Regions from separate parts of the Isoptericola sp. NPDC056134 genome, predicted to be linked through region 2. Evidence: riboswitches for the same ligand, from Rfam matches in the RefSeq annotation. Region 2 holds a riboswitch; each other region holds the start of a gene.

Region 1 (4,511 bases), on a different contig from region 2:
ACCACCCGGTGGCCCGCCCGAGCGACGGCGAGAGCCAGCACGCCCGTGCCGCACCCGACGTCGAGGACCGGGTCCGCGAGCACCGACCGGCGCACGAGCGCCAGGAGCGCGGGCTGCGGATGGCCGATCTCCCACGGCGGCGGGGCGTCGGCGGCGTACAGGGCGTCGAAATCGTGCACCTGGCGGGCCATGGAGCACCTCCCGCTGCCCATTCTGCGCCCACGGCTCCTGGGCGGCGCCTCCCGCGCGACCGCTACCCGACGAGGACGGCGAACGGCAACGCCGCGACGAACGCGCCGCCGGCGAGCACGACGGTGTCGGTGCGGGTCCACGGCGCCGGCTCCGCCCAGGTGCGGTGGTGGGCGGAGGCGAAGCCGCGGGCGTCCATCGCGACGGCCATGGCGGCCGCGTCGCGCAGGGTGGCGGCCAGGACCGCGAACGTCACGGACGCCGCGTGTCGGGCCCGCGAGAGCGGACCCCGGCCGGGCCCGACGCCGCGCGACCGGCGGGCTCGCGACGCCTGCTCCCACACCGCACCGAGCCGCTCGAACCGCTGCAGCGCCGCGGCGACGCCGACGACGAAGCGCGCCGGCAGGCGCAGCCGCTGGCCGAGCTGGTCGGCCAGCCCGCTCGGGTCGACGAGCGGGGCGAGCGCCACGCCCGGCAGCGCGAGCACCGCGATGCGGGCCCCCGCGACGCCGGCCTCCACCGGGTCGCGGCCGCCGAGCAGCCAGGTGGACCACGCCACCGACGCGATGGCGACGACGACCGCGAGGTACCGGGCCGGCGACCCGGCCCCGCGCGGCAGGAGCAGCAGCCCGAACGCCAGGCAGGCGCCCAGCGCGACGCCGGCGCTCGCGACGTCCCGGACGCCCAGGGAGGCGACCAGCCCGAGCAGCCCGAGCGCCACGAGCACGAGGGCGTTCACGCGCCCCAGCACACCGGTCATGCCGCCACCGCCTGTCGCTCGCGTGCCGGGCCGCCGAGCTGCACCTGGTGCCCGGCGAGGGCGACGAGGTGCGCGTCGTGGGTGCTGGCCGCGACGGTGGCGCCATGCCGGGCGGCGGCGGTGGCCCACCCCGCCACCGCCGCCCAGGTCCCCCGGTCCTGGCCGACGGTCGGCTCGTCCAGCAGCACGAGCCCCGGCCGGTGCGCGAGCGCGGCCGCCAGCGCGAGCCGCCGCTGCTCGCCGCCGGACAGCCGGAACGGGTGCGCGTCGGCGAGATGGTCCAGGCGCAGCAGCGCGAGCACCTCGTCCACGTCCACCCGGACGCCGAGGCGTCGGCCGGTGAGCTCCACCTCGTCCCGCACGCGCGGGGCGAGCAGGCCGTGCTCCGGGTGCTGCGGCACCCAGCCGCACGACCGCGCGAGGTCTCGCGAGCGGGCCGTACGCCCCGGAGCTCCCCGCACCACGCCGGCGGTCGGCCGCAGGTGCCCCGCGAGGGTGGCGACGAGCGTGGACTTCCCCGCACCCGAGGGCCCCGTGACGGCCGTGAGGAGCCCCGCAGGCAGCCGCGCGGCCACGCCGTCGAGCGCCCGCGTGGTGGTACGGCCGCGCAGGCCGCGCGTCGTCAGGTCGACCTCGAGGGAGTCGACCGAGACCTCCGGCCCGGCGTCGTCCGGCGCGACCAGCGCGGCCGGGACGGGCAGCGGATCGGGCGCCGCCACCCCGGGCAGCCAGACGCCGGCGCGCGTCAGGTCAGCGCGCCGGCCGGCCGCGCCGTCGCTCAGCGCGGCGGGCGCGACGTCGTGCGTGACCCGACCCGCCGGCCCGAGCACCACGACGCGGTCCAGGTGCTCGAGCCACGGCCCGACGTGGTGGTCGACCACCACGAGGGATGTGCCCGTGCCCTCCAGCGCGCCGACGACGGCGGCGCGGACCTCGGCCGCGGCGGCGGGGTCGAGCATCGCGGTCGGCTCGTCCAGGAGCAGCAGGCCCGGGGCGCTCGCCAGCGCCCCTGCGAGCGCGAGCCGCTGCAGCTCGCCGCCCGAGAGGGCCGACGTCGGCCTGTCGGGCGGGTACCGCAGCCCGACCCGGTCGAGAGCCTTCCGGGCCCGACGCCAGATCTCGTCCCGCGGCAGGCCGGAGTTCTCGGGGCCGAAGGCGGCGTCCCGGCCGATCCGGGCCGCGACGACCGCGGAGCCCGGGTCCTGCGGCACGAGCCCCACCCCGCCGTCCACGTGGACGGTGCCGGACAGGTCGCCGGGCAGCGGGTCCCCCAGGACCCCCGCGAGGGCGTGCAGCACGGTCGACTTGCCCGCCCCGCTCGGCCCGACCAGGCCGATGCGCTCCCCCGCGCCGACGGTGAGGTCGAGGCCCTCGATCGTCGGGACCCGGCGCCCGGTGGGCCGCCAGCTCAGCCCCCGCACGCGCGCCCGGACGTCGTCGCGCGCCACGCCGTCAGGCCCGGGCGCGATCGGCGGCACGACCGACGCCGCGGTCGGCGAGGTCGCGCCCCGGCCCGAACGCGTCGAGCACGCCGGCCCGCGCGAGGGCGCGCACGAGCGCCGCGCCTCCCAGGCCCGCGAGCAGCGCGCCGGACAGCGCGAACAGGCCCAGGTACGCCAGCCGGAAGCCCCACGCCCAGTCCGGGTAGTAGGCGAACCACTCGTAGACGGCGCCGCACGCGCCCGCCGCCGCACCCGCCAGGGCCGCGACGGCGGTGCCGAACCGGCGATAGAGGAACAGGGCGAGCACGAGCTCGGCGCCGAACCCCTGGACGACGCCGGAGACGATCGCCGAGAAGCCCCAGCCGGCGCCGAGCAGCGCCTCGACGCTCGCGGCGACGACCTCGGTGAGCAGCGCCGCGCCCGGGCGGCGGACGATGAGGCCGCCCAGCACGCCGCCGAGCAGCCAGCCGCCCCCGAGCAGCCCGGTGGCCGGCGGGAAGGCGACCGCCAGCCCGGCGGAGAGCAGGTGGTAGAGCTGGGTCCAGCCCCAGAAGACGACACCGACGGCCACGCCGAGCATGGCCACGGTGACGAGGTCGACGGTACGGTACCGCGGGGACGCGCTGCGCAGAGAGATGGGCGCGGACATTCCAGGTAACTCCCTTCGCCGGTGCTAACCGGAGCAGGTTCCAAGGGTCTGCGGCTGTGCCCGCACTCTCAGCGCCCCTTCGACGGCGCTCCCCTGTCATGGGTGTCTTCAGATGTGACGGCCGACGACGCGGCCGCAGGTCCGACCCTAGGCGACGTCGGCGTCCGCGCAAGACCGTCCCGCACCGTGAAACCCCTGGTCACGCAAGAAGGCCCGGAACCATGAGGTTCCGGGCCTTCTTGTCGGGGTGGAGCTGAGGGGACTCGAACCCCTGACCCCCTGCATGCCATGCAGGTGCGCTACCAGCTGCGCCACAGCCCCGAGAACCGACTCTCGCGACCGCGGACGGCCAGGCGATTCGTCTGATTCGGTGTGTTCCTCCGGGCTTGCGCCCCTCGGAACGTCGATATCTTAGGCAGACTTCGGGCCAGGTTCCAAATTCCAGTCCGGTCCCGCCTGCCAGCGGTCCAGGGGGTACCCCGCGCCCACGTTGTGCGCCACGAGGCGCCATGCCGGCACGGCGCCCTCCCCGGCACGGTGCAGGTGCGACCAGTGCACGTTGTGCATGCCCGCCAGTCCGCGCCAGGTGGCCGGGTCGAGCCCGAGCAGCGCCGTCACCGCCAGCGAGATGGCGGCCCCGTGCGACACGAGGACGAGCGTCGCGTCGTCAGCCAGGTCCGCGGCGTGCTCGGCCACGGCCTCGGCCATGCGCTGCGCGACCGCCGCCTTCGTCTCGGCCCCCGCCCCCACGGGCTCGGCACCGAGGCGCCAGGCTGCGTACTCCTCGGGCCAGCGCTCCTGCAGCTCGGCGCCCGTGAGGCCCTCCCAGGCGCCGAAGCCGCGCTCGCGCAGGCGCTCGTCCGTCACCAGGGGCTCCCCGCCGAGCGCGTCCGCGTACGCGGACGCCGTCTCGACGGCGCGGCCCAGGTCGGACGACACGATGCGCGTCGCGCGGTGCGACGACGCGAGCGCGGAGCCGCCCTCCGCCGCCTGCCAGCGTCCGACCTCGTCGAGCGGGATGTCGATCTGCCCCTGCAGCCGCAGGGAGGCGTTGTAGGCGGTGCGGGCGTGCCGCAGCAGGACGACGGTGCCGGCCGTCACCGCTCGTCGCCCGCGAGACGGATCGCGCCGTCGCCCCCGCCGTCGCCGTACTCGGCGGCGGCCGCCGCGCCGTCGCCGCCGCGCGCGTCCTCCGGCAGCTCGACCGCCGGGCAGTCCTTCCACAGGCGCTCGAGCGCGTAGTACACGCGGTCCTCGGCGTGCTGCACGTGGACGACGACCTCGCCGAAGTCGAGCAGCACCCATCGCGCCTGCGCCTTGCCCTCGCGGCGGATCGGCTTGGACCCGGCGAGGAACATCGCCTCCTCGACGGCGTCCACGATGGCCGAGACCTGCCGCTCGTTCGTGCCCGAGGCGATGAGGAACACGTCGGTGAGCACCAGCTGGTCGCTCACGTCCAGCGCGATGATCT
Region 2 (4,511 bases):
AGACGGCGGTGGTGCCGGTGGCCTGGAGGGTGTCGCGGACGTCGACGGCGAGCCGCTCGCGCAGGCGGCGGTCGAGGGCGGACAGCGGCTCGTCGAGCAGCAGCAGCCGCGGGCGGGGCGCGAGGGCCCGGGCGAGCGCCACGCGCTGCTTCTCCCCGCCCGACAGCGTCGCGACGGACCGGCGTTCGTAGCCCGCGAGCCCGACGTCGGCGAGCAGCTCGGCGACCCGCGCGGCCCGCTCGGCACGCGGCACGCCCAGGGTCTCGAGCCCGTAGGCCACGTTGCGGCCGACGTCCCGGTGCGGGAAGAGCTGGCCGTCCTGGAAGAGCAGGCCGAAGTTCCGCCGGTGCACGGGCACGCCCGCGAGGTCCGCGCCGTCGAACGCCACGGTGCCGCCCGCGAGCGGCTCCAGCCCGGCGACGGCGCGCAGCAGCGACGACTTGCCGCAGCCGCTCGGCCCGAGCAGCGCGACGATCTCGCCTGCCGCGACGTCGAGCGAGACGCCGTCCACCGCGACCGCCCCCGGTCGGCGGCGCGTGGCGCCGTACCGCACGACGGCGTCGCGCACGGCGAGCCCCGTCGTCTGGCCCTGCTCCATCAGAACTCCCCTCCCGGCCGGTCGCCGCGCAGGCGCTCGGCCACCATCATGACGGTCGCGGTGAGCACGGCCAGCACCACCGACGCCGCGAGCGCCATCCCGTAGTTCTCGGCCCCGGGCCGCCCGATCAGCCGGTAGATCACCACAGGCAGCGTGGCCGTGTCGGGGCGGGCGAGGAACGACGTCGCACCGAACTCTCCGAGCGAGACCGCGAACGCGAACCCGATCGCCAGCCCCAGCGACCGCGCGCCCAGCGGGCCGTCGACGGTCCGCAGCACCCGCCCCGGCGCCGCGCCCAGCGTGGCGGCCGCCTCGCGCAGCCGCGGGTCGATGGCGCGCAGCACCGGCAGCATCGTGCGCACGACGAGCGGGATGGCGACGACGGCCTGCGCGATCGGGACGAGCGCGCCGGAGGTGCGCAGGTCGACGTCGAGCCCGAACGGCTTGTCCAGCGTGATGAGGAAGCCGAAGCCCACCGTCACGGCGGAGACGCCCAGGGGCAGCATGAACGCGGCGTCGAGCACCCCGACGGCGCTCCGCAGACCCGCACGCCGCGGGCGACGCGACACGACGAGCGCCACGAGGCCGCCCACGACGACGGCGATCAGCGCGGCCCACGCCGCGGTGCGCAGCGAGTTGCCCAGTGCCTCCCAGACCGTGACGGTCAGGGCGTTGCGCCCGCCGGTGGTGCCGAGGGCCACGTAGTTGTCGAGGCCCCAGGAGCCGTCGGGAGCCCGCAGCGACCGCGTGACGAGCCCCGCCATGGGCAGCACGAGCAGCCCGGCGACCACGACGAGGGTGACGAGCGCCGGCACGACGTCCGTGCCGTCGGCACCGGTGCGCAGCCGCAGCCGGTGCGCGGACACGCTGTCGCTCGTGAGGTGCAGGGCCCGCTCCCGGCGCGCCCGGGCGCGGGAGCTGACCAGCAGCGCGCCGGCCACCACGACGAGCTGCAGCACCGACAGCACCGCCGCCGAGCGCAGGTCGAGGAACTGGGTGGTGCGCGTCCAGATCTCCGTCTCGATCGTGCCGTAGCGCAGGCCGCCGAGGACGAGGACGACTCCGAACGCCGTCGCGCAGAACAGGAAGACGACCGCGGCGGCCGACGCGATCGCCGGGCCGAGCGCGGGCAGCGTCACGGTGCGGAACGCGCGCCACGGCGTGGCGCCGAGCGCGCGGGCGGCCTGCTCGGCGCGCGGGTCGAGCCGCTCCCACATGCCGCCGACGGTGCGCACCACGACCGCGTAGTTGAAGAAGACCAGGGCGAGCACGATGCCCGCGAAGCTCTCCTCCAGGTGCGCCCAGCCGAGCGGCCCGCCGGGGGCGAAGAGCGCGCGGAACGCGACGCCGACGACGACGCTCGGCAGCACGAACGGCACGGTCACCAGGCCGCGCACGAGGGTGCGCCCCGGGAACCGGCACCGGTACAGCACGTACGCGCCGGGCAGGCCGAGCAGCACCGACAGCGCCGTGCCCGTGATCGCCTGGGCGAGCGTCTGCCCGACGATCCGCCACGTGCGCTCCTGGGACAGCACCTCTGCGAAGCCGGACAGGTCGAGCTCCCGCCCCGCCGCGGTCTCGGTGAAGAACCCCTGCAGGACGAGCGACACCACCGGCCACGCGAAGAAGACCGCGAGGAAGCCCAGCGGGAGCGCGACGGCCGCGCCCCAGCCGAGCCACGCGCCCCATCGGTCTGCACCCCGCCGGGCGGCGCGCCACCGCGCCGCCCGGGCTGCCGGGCGGGCGGTGGCGCGCGGGACGCGGGGCACGGGGCGCGTCAGCCGACGACCGTCGCCGTCCACTGCTCGATCCACTCGTCGCGGTGCGCGGCGACGTCGGCGGGCGCCACGTCGAACGGCTCGTCGGCCAGGGGCGCGAACTGCTGCCAGTCGGCGGGCAGCTCCACGCCCGGGTCCGCGGGGTACATGTACATCTGGCCGGGCACGTCGGCCTGGAACTCGGCGCTCGTCAGGAAGTCCACCAGCTTCTCGGCGCCCTCGGGGTTCTCGGCGCCCGCCAGCACGCCCGCGTACTCGACCTGCCGGAAGCAGGTGTCGAGCATCGCGCTCGTGGCGGAGGTCTTCCCGTCGTCGCTCACGGTGAACGCAGGCGACGTCGCGTACGACAGCGCGATCGGGCGCTGCCCGCCCTCGCCGGCGCCGGAGAAGTCCACGTAGTACGCGTCCTCCCAGCTCTCGGCCACCTTGAGGCCGTTGTCGCGTAGGTCGGCCCAGTAGGCCTCCCAGCCGTCCGCGCCGAACGCGCCGATCGTCGCGAGCAGGAACGCGAGGCCGGGGGACGACGTCGCCGGATTGGTCACGACGGTGAGGTCCGCGTACTCCGGCTTCGCGAGGTCCTCGAGCGTCGTCGGGGGCGTGACGCCGTGCTTCTCGAACCAGCCGTCGTCAAGGTTCATGCACACGTCGCCCACGTCGACCGGCGTCAGCGTGCCCGCCAGGTCGTCGGGCGCGTAGGCCGCGACCTCCGGGGCGAGGTCGGCCGGCTGGTACTCCTCGAGGACCCCGGCGTCGACGGCCCGCGACGCGTACGTGTTGTCCACGCCGAAGACGACGTCGCCCAGCGGCGCGTCCTTGGTGAGCACGAGCTGGTTCACCAGCGTGCCCGCGTCGCCCGGGGCCACCTGCTCGACGGTGAGACCGGACTCCTTCTCGAACGCGGCAAGGACGTCGTCGGAGACGGCGAACGAGTCGTGGGTGACGAGCGTGACCGTGCTCGACGCCGCGCCGCTCGCGTCGTCCGTGGGCGTCCCGCCGCACGCCGCCAGCAGCGGCAGCAGGGCGACGACGCCCGCGGTGGCGGCCGTGGTCCGGGCGGTGGTCGTGAGCTTCATGCTGTCCTCCTCAAGGTGCGAGAAGGGGGTCCTGCGGGCACCCGGCACCGTCGTGGTGCGGCCGTCCGCAGGGAACGAGATTCCCGACTTCCTCCACCGGTGCTAACCGGGTCAGGTTCGAGGGTCTGCGGCGGTCCGCACTCTCAGCGCCGGTGGGCGCTCCCCTGTCGTATCACCACGAGCCTACCCGCCGACGCCGCGCTACCGTGGTGCAGTCCTCGGCCTCGGGGTGTGACGTGCCTGACGTGCCGTGACGCCGCCCGGCGGCCGCGGACGCACGCGAGACGACGCGCGGTCGTGCCGAGGCCGCGCCGGGACCTACCGAGGGAGAGCACGTGACGGACACCGAGCAGCCGCTGGGCGTGAAGGTCGGCACGGTGGTGCTGACGATCGCCGCCGGATGGGTCGCGCAGAAGCTGATCGGGGTGGTCTGGGAGAAGACGACGGGCAGCGTGGCGCCCACCAACGTGGACGACGACGAGATCTCGATCATCCAGGCCGTCACCTTCGCGGCGGTCTCGGGCGGGGTCGCGGTGCTCGCGAAGCGCCTCGCCCGCAAGGGCGCCGTGCGCGCGGCGGCCCGGTTCGTCCCCGGCCGCTGATCCCCCGCTCCTGACGGGCCCGCCCTGCGGGTCAGTGGCTCGCGCGCGGACGCCGGCGGGCGAGCTGCGCGTCGTGCCCGTGCGGCCGGTCCACCGGCCGCACGGTGGCGAGCGCCTGGCTGAGCCGGTCCGCCGCGTCCTGGGCCGGCGGGGCGGACCGCACCACCTCCGCCGCCGTGAGCGCGGCGTCGCGGTCCCCGACGGGCCGCGCGAGCCCTTTCATCACCTGTTCGCCCGCCGACTGGGCGGAGATCCCGACCTGCGCGCCGGCGTCCGCGAGCACCTCGGTGGCGACCGACTCGTCCACGCCGCACACCGCCATGATGGCGCCCTTGGCCTGCTCGGCGGCCGCGGCCGCGACGAACGCTCGGGACACGGCCCGGTGCGCCTCGCGCTCCAGCGCGTCCCGCACGACCGGGCTCGCGTCGATGACGTAGCCGACGATCTGCGACGACGCGCC
Region 3 (4,511 bases), on a different contig from region 2:
AGGTAGAGCGCGTCCTGCTCCAGATAGGTGCGGAAGTGGTCGGGGTCGAGGGTCCCGTCGCCCAGCGACCGGACGAACGCCAGGTCGTCGATCGCGGCACGCACGTCCGCGGCGTCGTCCCACCACCGGGCGACGACGTCCTCCGCGCCCGCACCGGCCGCACGGGACGGCGCCTGGGGTTCCGCGCCGCCCGCGCGCAGCCCCACCAGGTGGTCGACGGGGCCGTTCCCGCCGCCGACGCGCAGGGCCTCCCCCGCCCGGATCGCCGCGGTCAGCCAGGCCTTCGTGCCGCGCAGCGCCTCCGCCCAGTCGCCCGTGCGCGCGTACCGGGCGGCCAGCCCGCTGGACAGCGAGCAGCCGGTGCCGTGGGTGGAGGTGCTGGTCAGGCGCGGGCCGGGGAGCTCCACGAGCACGCCCTGCGGGCCGACGAGGGCGTCCGGGGCGCCCTCCTCCCTCGCGTCCGGACGCGCGAGCAGGTGGCCGCCCTTCGCCACCACCAGGACCCCGTGCCGGGCGGCCAGCCGTCGCGCCTGCTCGAGGGCGGCGGGCCAGTCCGCGGCGGGGGGCTCCTGCGCGAGGACCGCGAGCTCGGGCAGGTTCGGCGTCACGACGTCCACCCGGCCGAGCAGGTCCCGCACGGCGTCCTCGGCCGCCGGGTCGAGCAGCCGGTCCCCGCTGGTCGCCACCATGACCGGGTCCAGGACGACGGCGGGGCGCGCGGTCGTGCCCGACCGGTCGGACGTGGCGTGCGACAGCGCGTCGAGCCACGCGGCCACCGCCCGGGCCACCGGGGCCGAGGCGAGCATCCCGATCTTCACGGCGTCGACGGTCACGTCGTCGGTGACGGCGTCGAGCTGCGCGGCGAGGAACGCGGCGGGCGGCAGGTGCACGTCGCGCACGCCGCGGGTGTTCTGCACGGTCAGAGCCGTGACGGCGGCCATCCCGTAGCCGCCCGCGGCCGCGATCGACTTGAGGTCGGCCTGGACGCCCGCGCCCCCGGACGGGTCGGACCCGGCGACCGCCAGGACGCGGGGCCGGCTGCCCGTCCGGAGCGCCCTCGTCGGCGACGAGACGGGAGCGGGGGCGGCGTGAGCAGGGGTGGTGCTGCCGGCGCGGCCGGCGGAGCTGTCTTCAGGTGCGCGCGCACTCATGTCGACATCCCTTCGCTAGTACGAGCTAGATCAGGTTCGACGGGTGTGTTCTCAGCGCCCGCCGGCCGGCCGTGACGAAGTCGCGGCGATGACCGGTCGGGACGCACCCCGTGTCGTGGCGCCCACCGTAGCCCAGGTCGGCACCGGCGGGTCCGGCGTCCCGCGCGGGTGCGTCGTTCCTGGCTCCGCCGTCGTCCGGGCGGCCGCCCGGGGCGAGACTGCAGGTCCCGGCCGACGCCGCGGTAGGGTGCGGGGGTGCCCGTGGTCGTCCGTCGTGTGCGCGAGCTCCTCGTCGCCGGCACGACGCTCAGCATCGCGGCCGCCGCCCACCTGCTGGCCGGCGGCGCGCTCCCCGGGGCACCCCTCGCCTGGCTCGTCGTCGCGGCGCTCACGGCGCCGCTCGCGGTGTGGACCGCGCGCCGCAGGCTGACCCTCCGGCGCCTCCTGCCGGCGATGGTCGCGCTGCAGCTCGTCCAGCACACGACGTTGTCCGTGCTCGGCGCGGCGGGCACGGGCGCTCCCTCGGCACCGCTCCCGACCCCGGGCACCACCCTGGACGGGCACGCGCTCCACGCCATGGGCCCGGGCTCCCTCGCGCCCGCGACGGGCGGCGGGCTGCTGCATCACGCGGGCGACGCCGGGACGACGTCCTGGATGCTCGCCGCGCACGCCGCCGCGGTGCTGCTCACCGCCCTGCTGCTCGCGGCGGGCGACCGGGCGGCCCTCACCGTCGTCGGGCACCTGCGGCACGTCGCGCTCCTCGTGCAGGAGCCGCCGGCGCTGCCGGTGGTCCGCGAGCCCGCCGTCGTCGTCGGGCGCACCTGGCGCCCCCACCCGGCCCGCGTCCGCCGGCGCACGCCCCCACGAGGACCCCCGCTGCTCCCGGGCGCCCTCGCGCGCGCCGCCTGACCCTGCCCTGGTCCGTCGTCGGACGGGGGCGGGTCCCTCGCCGTCCCACGACCGCCTGACACACCTGACAGCCAGGAGCAGAAGAACCCATGTCCAGGACCACCCCTGTCATCACCCGTGCCCTCCGCCCGCGCCGCCTCGTCGGCGCGGCCGCGCTCGCCCTCCCCGCCCTCGTGCTCGGCGCGACCGCCGCGTCCGCGCACGTGACCGTGACCCCCGACGCGGCCGAGGCCGGGTCGTACGCCACCCTCACCTTCAAGGTCCCGAACGAGTCCGCCGAGGCGTCGACCACCGCGGTGCAGGTCGACCTGCCCACCGACACCCCCTTCACCAGCGTGTCCGTCGAGCCCGTGCCGGGCTGGACCGCGAAGGTCACCCAGGCGCCCCTGCCCGAGCCCGTCGAGGTGCACGGCACCACCGTCACCGAGGCGCCGGCGAGCATCGAGTGGACCGCCGACGACGCCGACGCCGGCATCGCGCCGGGCGAGTTCCTCCGGTTCACCGTGTCGGCCGGCGCGGTCCCGGACGGCGTGGAGGAGATCGTCCTCCCCGCCACCCAGACCTACTCCGACGGCGAGGTCGTCGCCTGGGACCAGGAGGCGTCCGGCGACGCCGAGCCCGAGCTCCCGGCCCCCGTCCTGCAGGTCGTCCCGGCCGCCGAGGACGGCGCCCACGGCGCGGCGTCGGCGGCCGGTGCCGGCGACGCCGCCACGGACGCGCACACCGACGCGGCGGCCGAGGACGGCGGCTCCGGCACCCTCCCGCTCGCGCTCGGCGCCGCGGGCCTCGGGCTCGGGCTGGTCGGCGCCGTCACCGGCGTGACCGCCCTCGCCCGGACGCGCGCACGGGCCACCGGCACGGACGGCACGGAGCAGCGATGAGCGCGCCGGACGGCCGCCCCGCCGCGCGACGCGCCCTCGCCGCGGCCGGGTCCTTCGCGCTCGCCCTGGGCCTCGGCGCGGCCGGCGTCGTCGGCGCGGCGGGGCCCGCGAGCGCCCACAACGTCGTCGTCGGGACCTCGCCCGCCTCGGGGACGACCGTGACCGAGCCACCGGAGTCCGTCGACGTGACGTTCGACGACGTGGTGCTCGACCTGTCCGCCGAGGGCTCCAGCACGGTGATCACCGTGACGGACGCCGACGGCACGGACCACGCGACGGGGTGCCCCACGACGCAGGACCGCACCGTGTCCGTCCCCGTCGCGCTGGGCGAGGGCGGCGAGTACACGGTCGACTGGCGGATCGTGTCGGCCGACGGGCACCCCACCAGCGGCGAGTACTCGTTCACCTACGAGCCGCCCGCCGGGACCGAGGCGGCCCCCGCGGCGGACGCGACGCCGTGCGCCCCGGCCGGGGGCGCGGACGAGGCGTCCGACGGTGCCGCGGAGGGCGCGTCGGCCGCCGCGGACGCCGGGGGCGGCGACGCCTCCGAGCTGGTCGTGGTGCTCGGCATCGCAGGCGGCGTCGTCGTGCTCGCCGGCGCGGCGGTGCTGGTGGCGCTGCGGCTCGCCCGAAGTCGCGGCTGACGCGCCGCACCCCGCGACCTGTCAGGGCCAGGGCCGGAATGACCGCCGCGCCCTGGCCCTGACGGGTCGCCGTCGTGATGCTCCCGGGCGTCCGCGTCGTCGTCGGGTCGTCGTCGGTCGTCCCCGGACCCCGCCGGAGCCGCCTACGATGCCGAGCATGGATGCGGGGCAGATCGTCGGGATCGTGACGGGCCTGGTCGTGGTGGTCGTGCTGGTCACGGCGGTGGTCTTCTGGGCGGCACGACGCCGCAGGGCGGCGCGCGGGCGGGCACAGGACCTCGAGGCGGAGCTGCAGCGCCTCGGCCTGGAGGCGGGCTCCGCCCTGGTGCGCGCGGACGAGCGGGCCCGCCTCGCGGAGGACGAGCTCGCCTTCGCCCAGGCGGAGCTCGGCGACCGGGAGACGCGCGAGCTCGCGCCCACGCTGCGGCGGGCACGCGAGCGCCTCTCCGAGGCGTTCCACCACAACCAGCTCCTGCACGACCACGTCCCGGACACCGACCAGCAGCGCCGGGAGTGGTCGGCGCGGATCGTCGACCTGTGCCGGTCGGCCGACGCGTCCTTGGACGAGCTCGACCGCGGGCTCGCCGCCCTGCGGCAGACGGTCCGCTCGACCCCCGACGCCGTCGACCGGGTCGACGCCGAGCTGGCCCGGGTGCGCGAGGCCGTGCCCGCGGCACGCGCCGACCTCGAGCGGCTGCGCGAGCAGTACGCCGAGCGGGCCCTGCTGCCCGTCGCGGACAACCCCGAGCAGGCGGAGCGCCTGCTCGAGTTCGCGGGTCGCAGCACGGCGGCGGCCCGCAAGCGCCTCACGACCCAGCAGGTCGCGGAGGCCGGTGCCGCGGCCCGCGCGGCGGAGGAGGCCGTGCGCCGCGCCGAGGGGCTGCTGCGCGCCGTCGACGACTACGAGGCCGAGGCGCTGCGCGCGG

What was found. A riboswitch is a leader RNA that binds a small molecule or an ion and turns the genes downstream of it on or off. The one in region 2 is predicted to bind thiamine pyrophosphate.
Region 1: another riboswitch for thiamine pyrophosphate. It lies ahead of ACFCZN_RS16075 (ECF transporter S component); the one in region 2 lies ahead of ACFCZN_RS15710 (thiamine ABC transporter substrate binding subunit).
Region 3: another riboswitch for thiamine pyrophosphate. It lies ahead of ACFCZN_RS06425 (bifunctional hydroxymethylpyrimidine kinase/phosphomethylpyrimidine kinase); the one in region 2 lies ahead of ACFCZN_RS15710 (thiamine ABC transporter substrate binding subunit).

Annotation. Positions count from the first base shown of each region.
Region 1 covers NZ_JBHJVM010000018.1:731-5,241, reverse strand. Annotated here, with positions in the region: gene ACFCZN_RS16090 (class I SAM-dependent methyltransferase) at 1-191, opposite strand, end outside; gene ACFCZN_RS16085 (CbiQ family ECF transporter T component) at 254-949, opposite strand; gene ACFCZN_RS16080 (ATP-binding cassette domain-containing protein) at 946-2,427, opposite strand; gene ACFCZN_RS16075 (ECF transporter S component) at 2,402-3,040, opposite strand; TPP riboswitch at 3,034-3,145, opposite strand; tRNA gene ACFCZN_RS16070 (tRNA-Ala) at 3,289-3,361, opposite strand; gene ACFCZN_RS16065 (histidine phosphatase family protein) at 3,452-4,141, opposite strand; gene rsfS (ribosome silencing factor) at 4,138-4,511, opposite strand, start outside.
Region 2 covers NZ_JBHJVM010000017.1:3,463-7,973, reverse strand. Annotated here, with positions in the region: gene ACFCZN_RS15720 (ABC transporter ATP-binding protein) at 1-598, opposite strand, end outside; gene ACFCZN_RS15715 (ABC transporter permease) at 598-2,400, opposite strand; gene ACFCZN_RS15710 (thiamine ABC transporter substrate binding subunit) at 2,376-3,449, opposite strand; TPP riboswitch at 3,521-3,625, opposite strand; gene ACFCZN_RS15705 (DUF4235 domain-containing protein) at 3,785-4,051, shown strand; gene ACFCZN_RS15700 (PAS domain-containing protein) at 4,083-4,511, opposite strand, start outside.
Region 3 covers NZ_JBHJVM010000004.1:266,737-271,247, reverse strand. Annotated here, with positions in the region: gene ACFCZN_RS06425 (bifunctional hydroxymethylpyrimidine kinase/phosphomethylpyrimidine kinase) at 1-1,151, opposite strand, end outside; TPP riboswitch at 1,142-1,272, opposite strand; gene ACFCZN_RS06420 (hypothetical protein) at 1,407-2,060, shown strand; gene ACFCZN_RS06415 (YcnI family protein) at 2,150-2,941, shown strand; gene ACFCZN_RS06410 (copper resistance protein CopC) at 2,938-3,585, shown strand; gene ACFCZN_RS06405 (hypothetical protein) at 3,743-4,511, shown strand, end outside.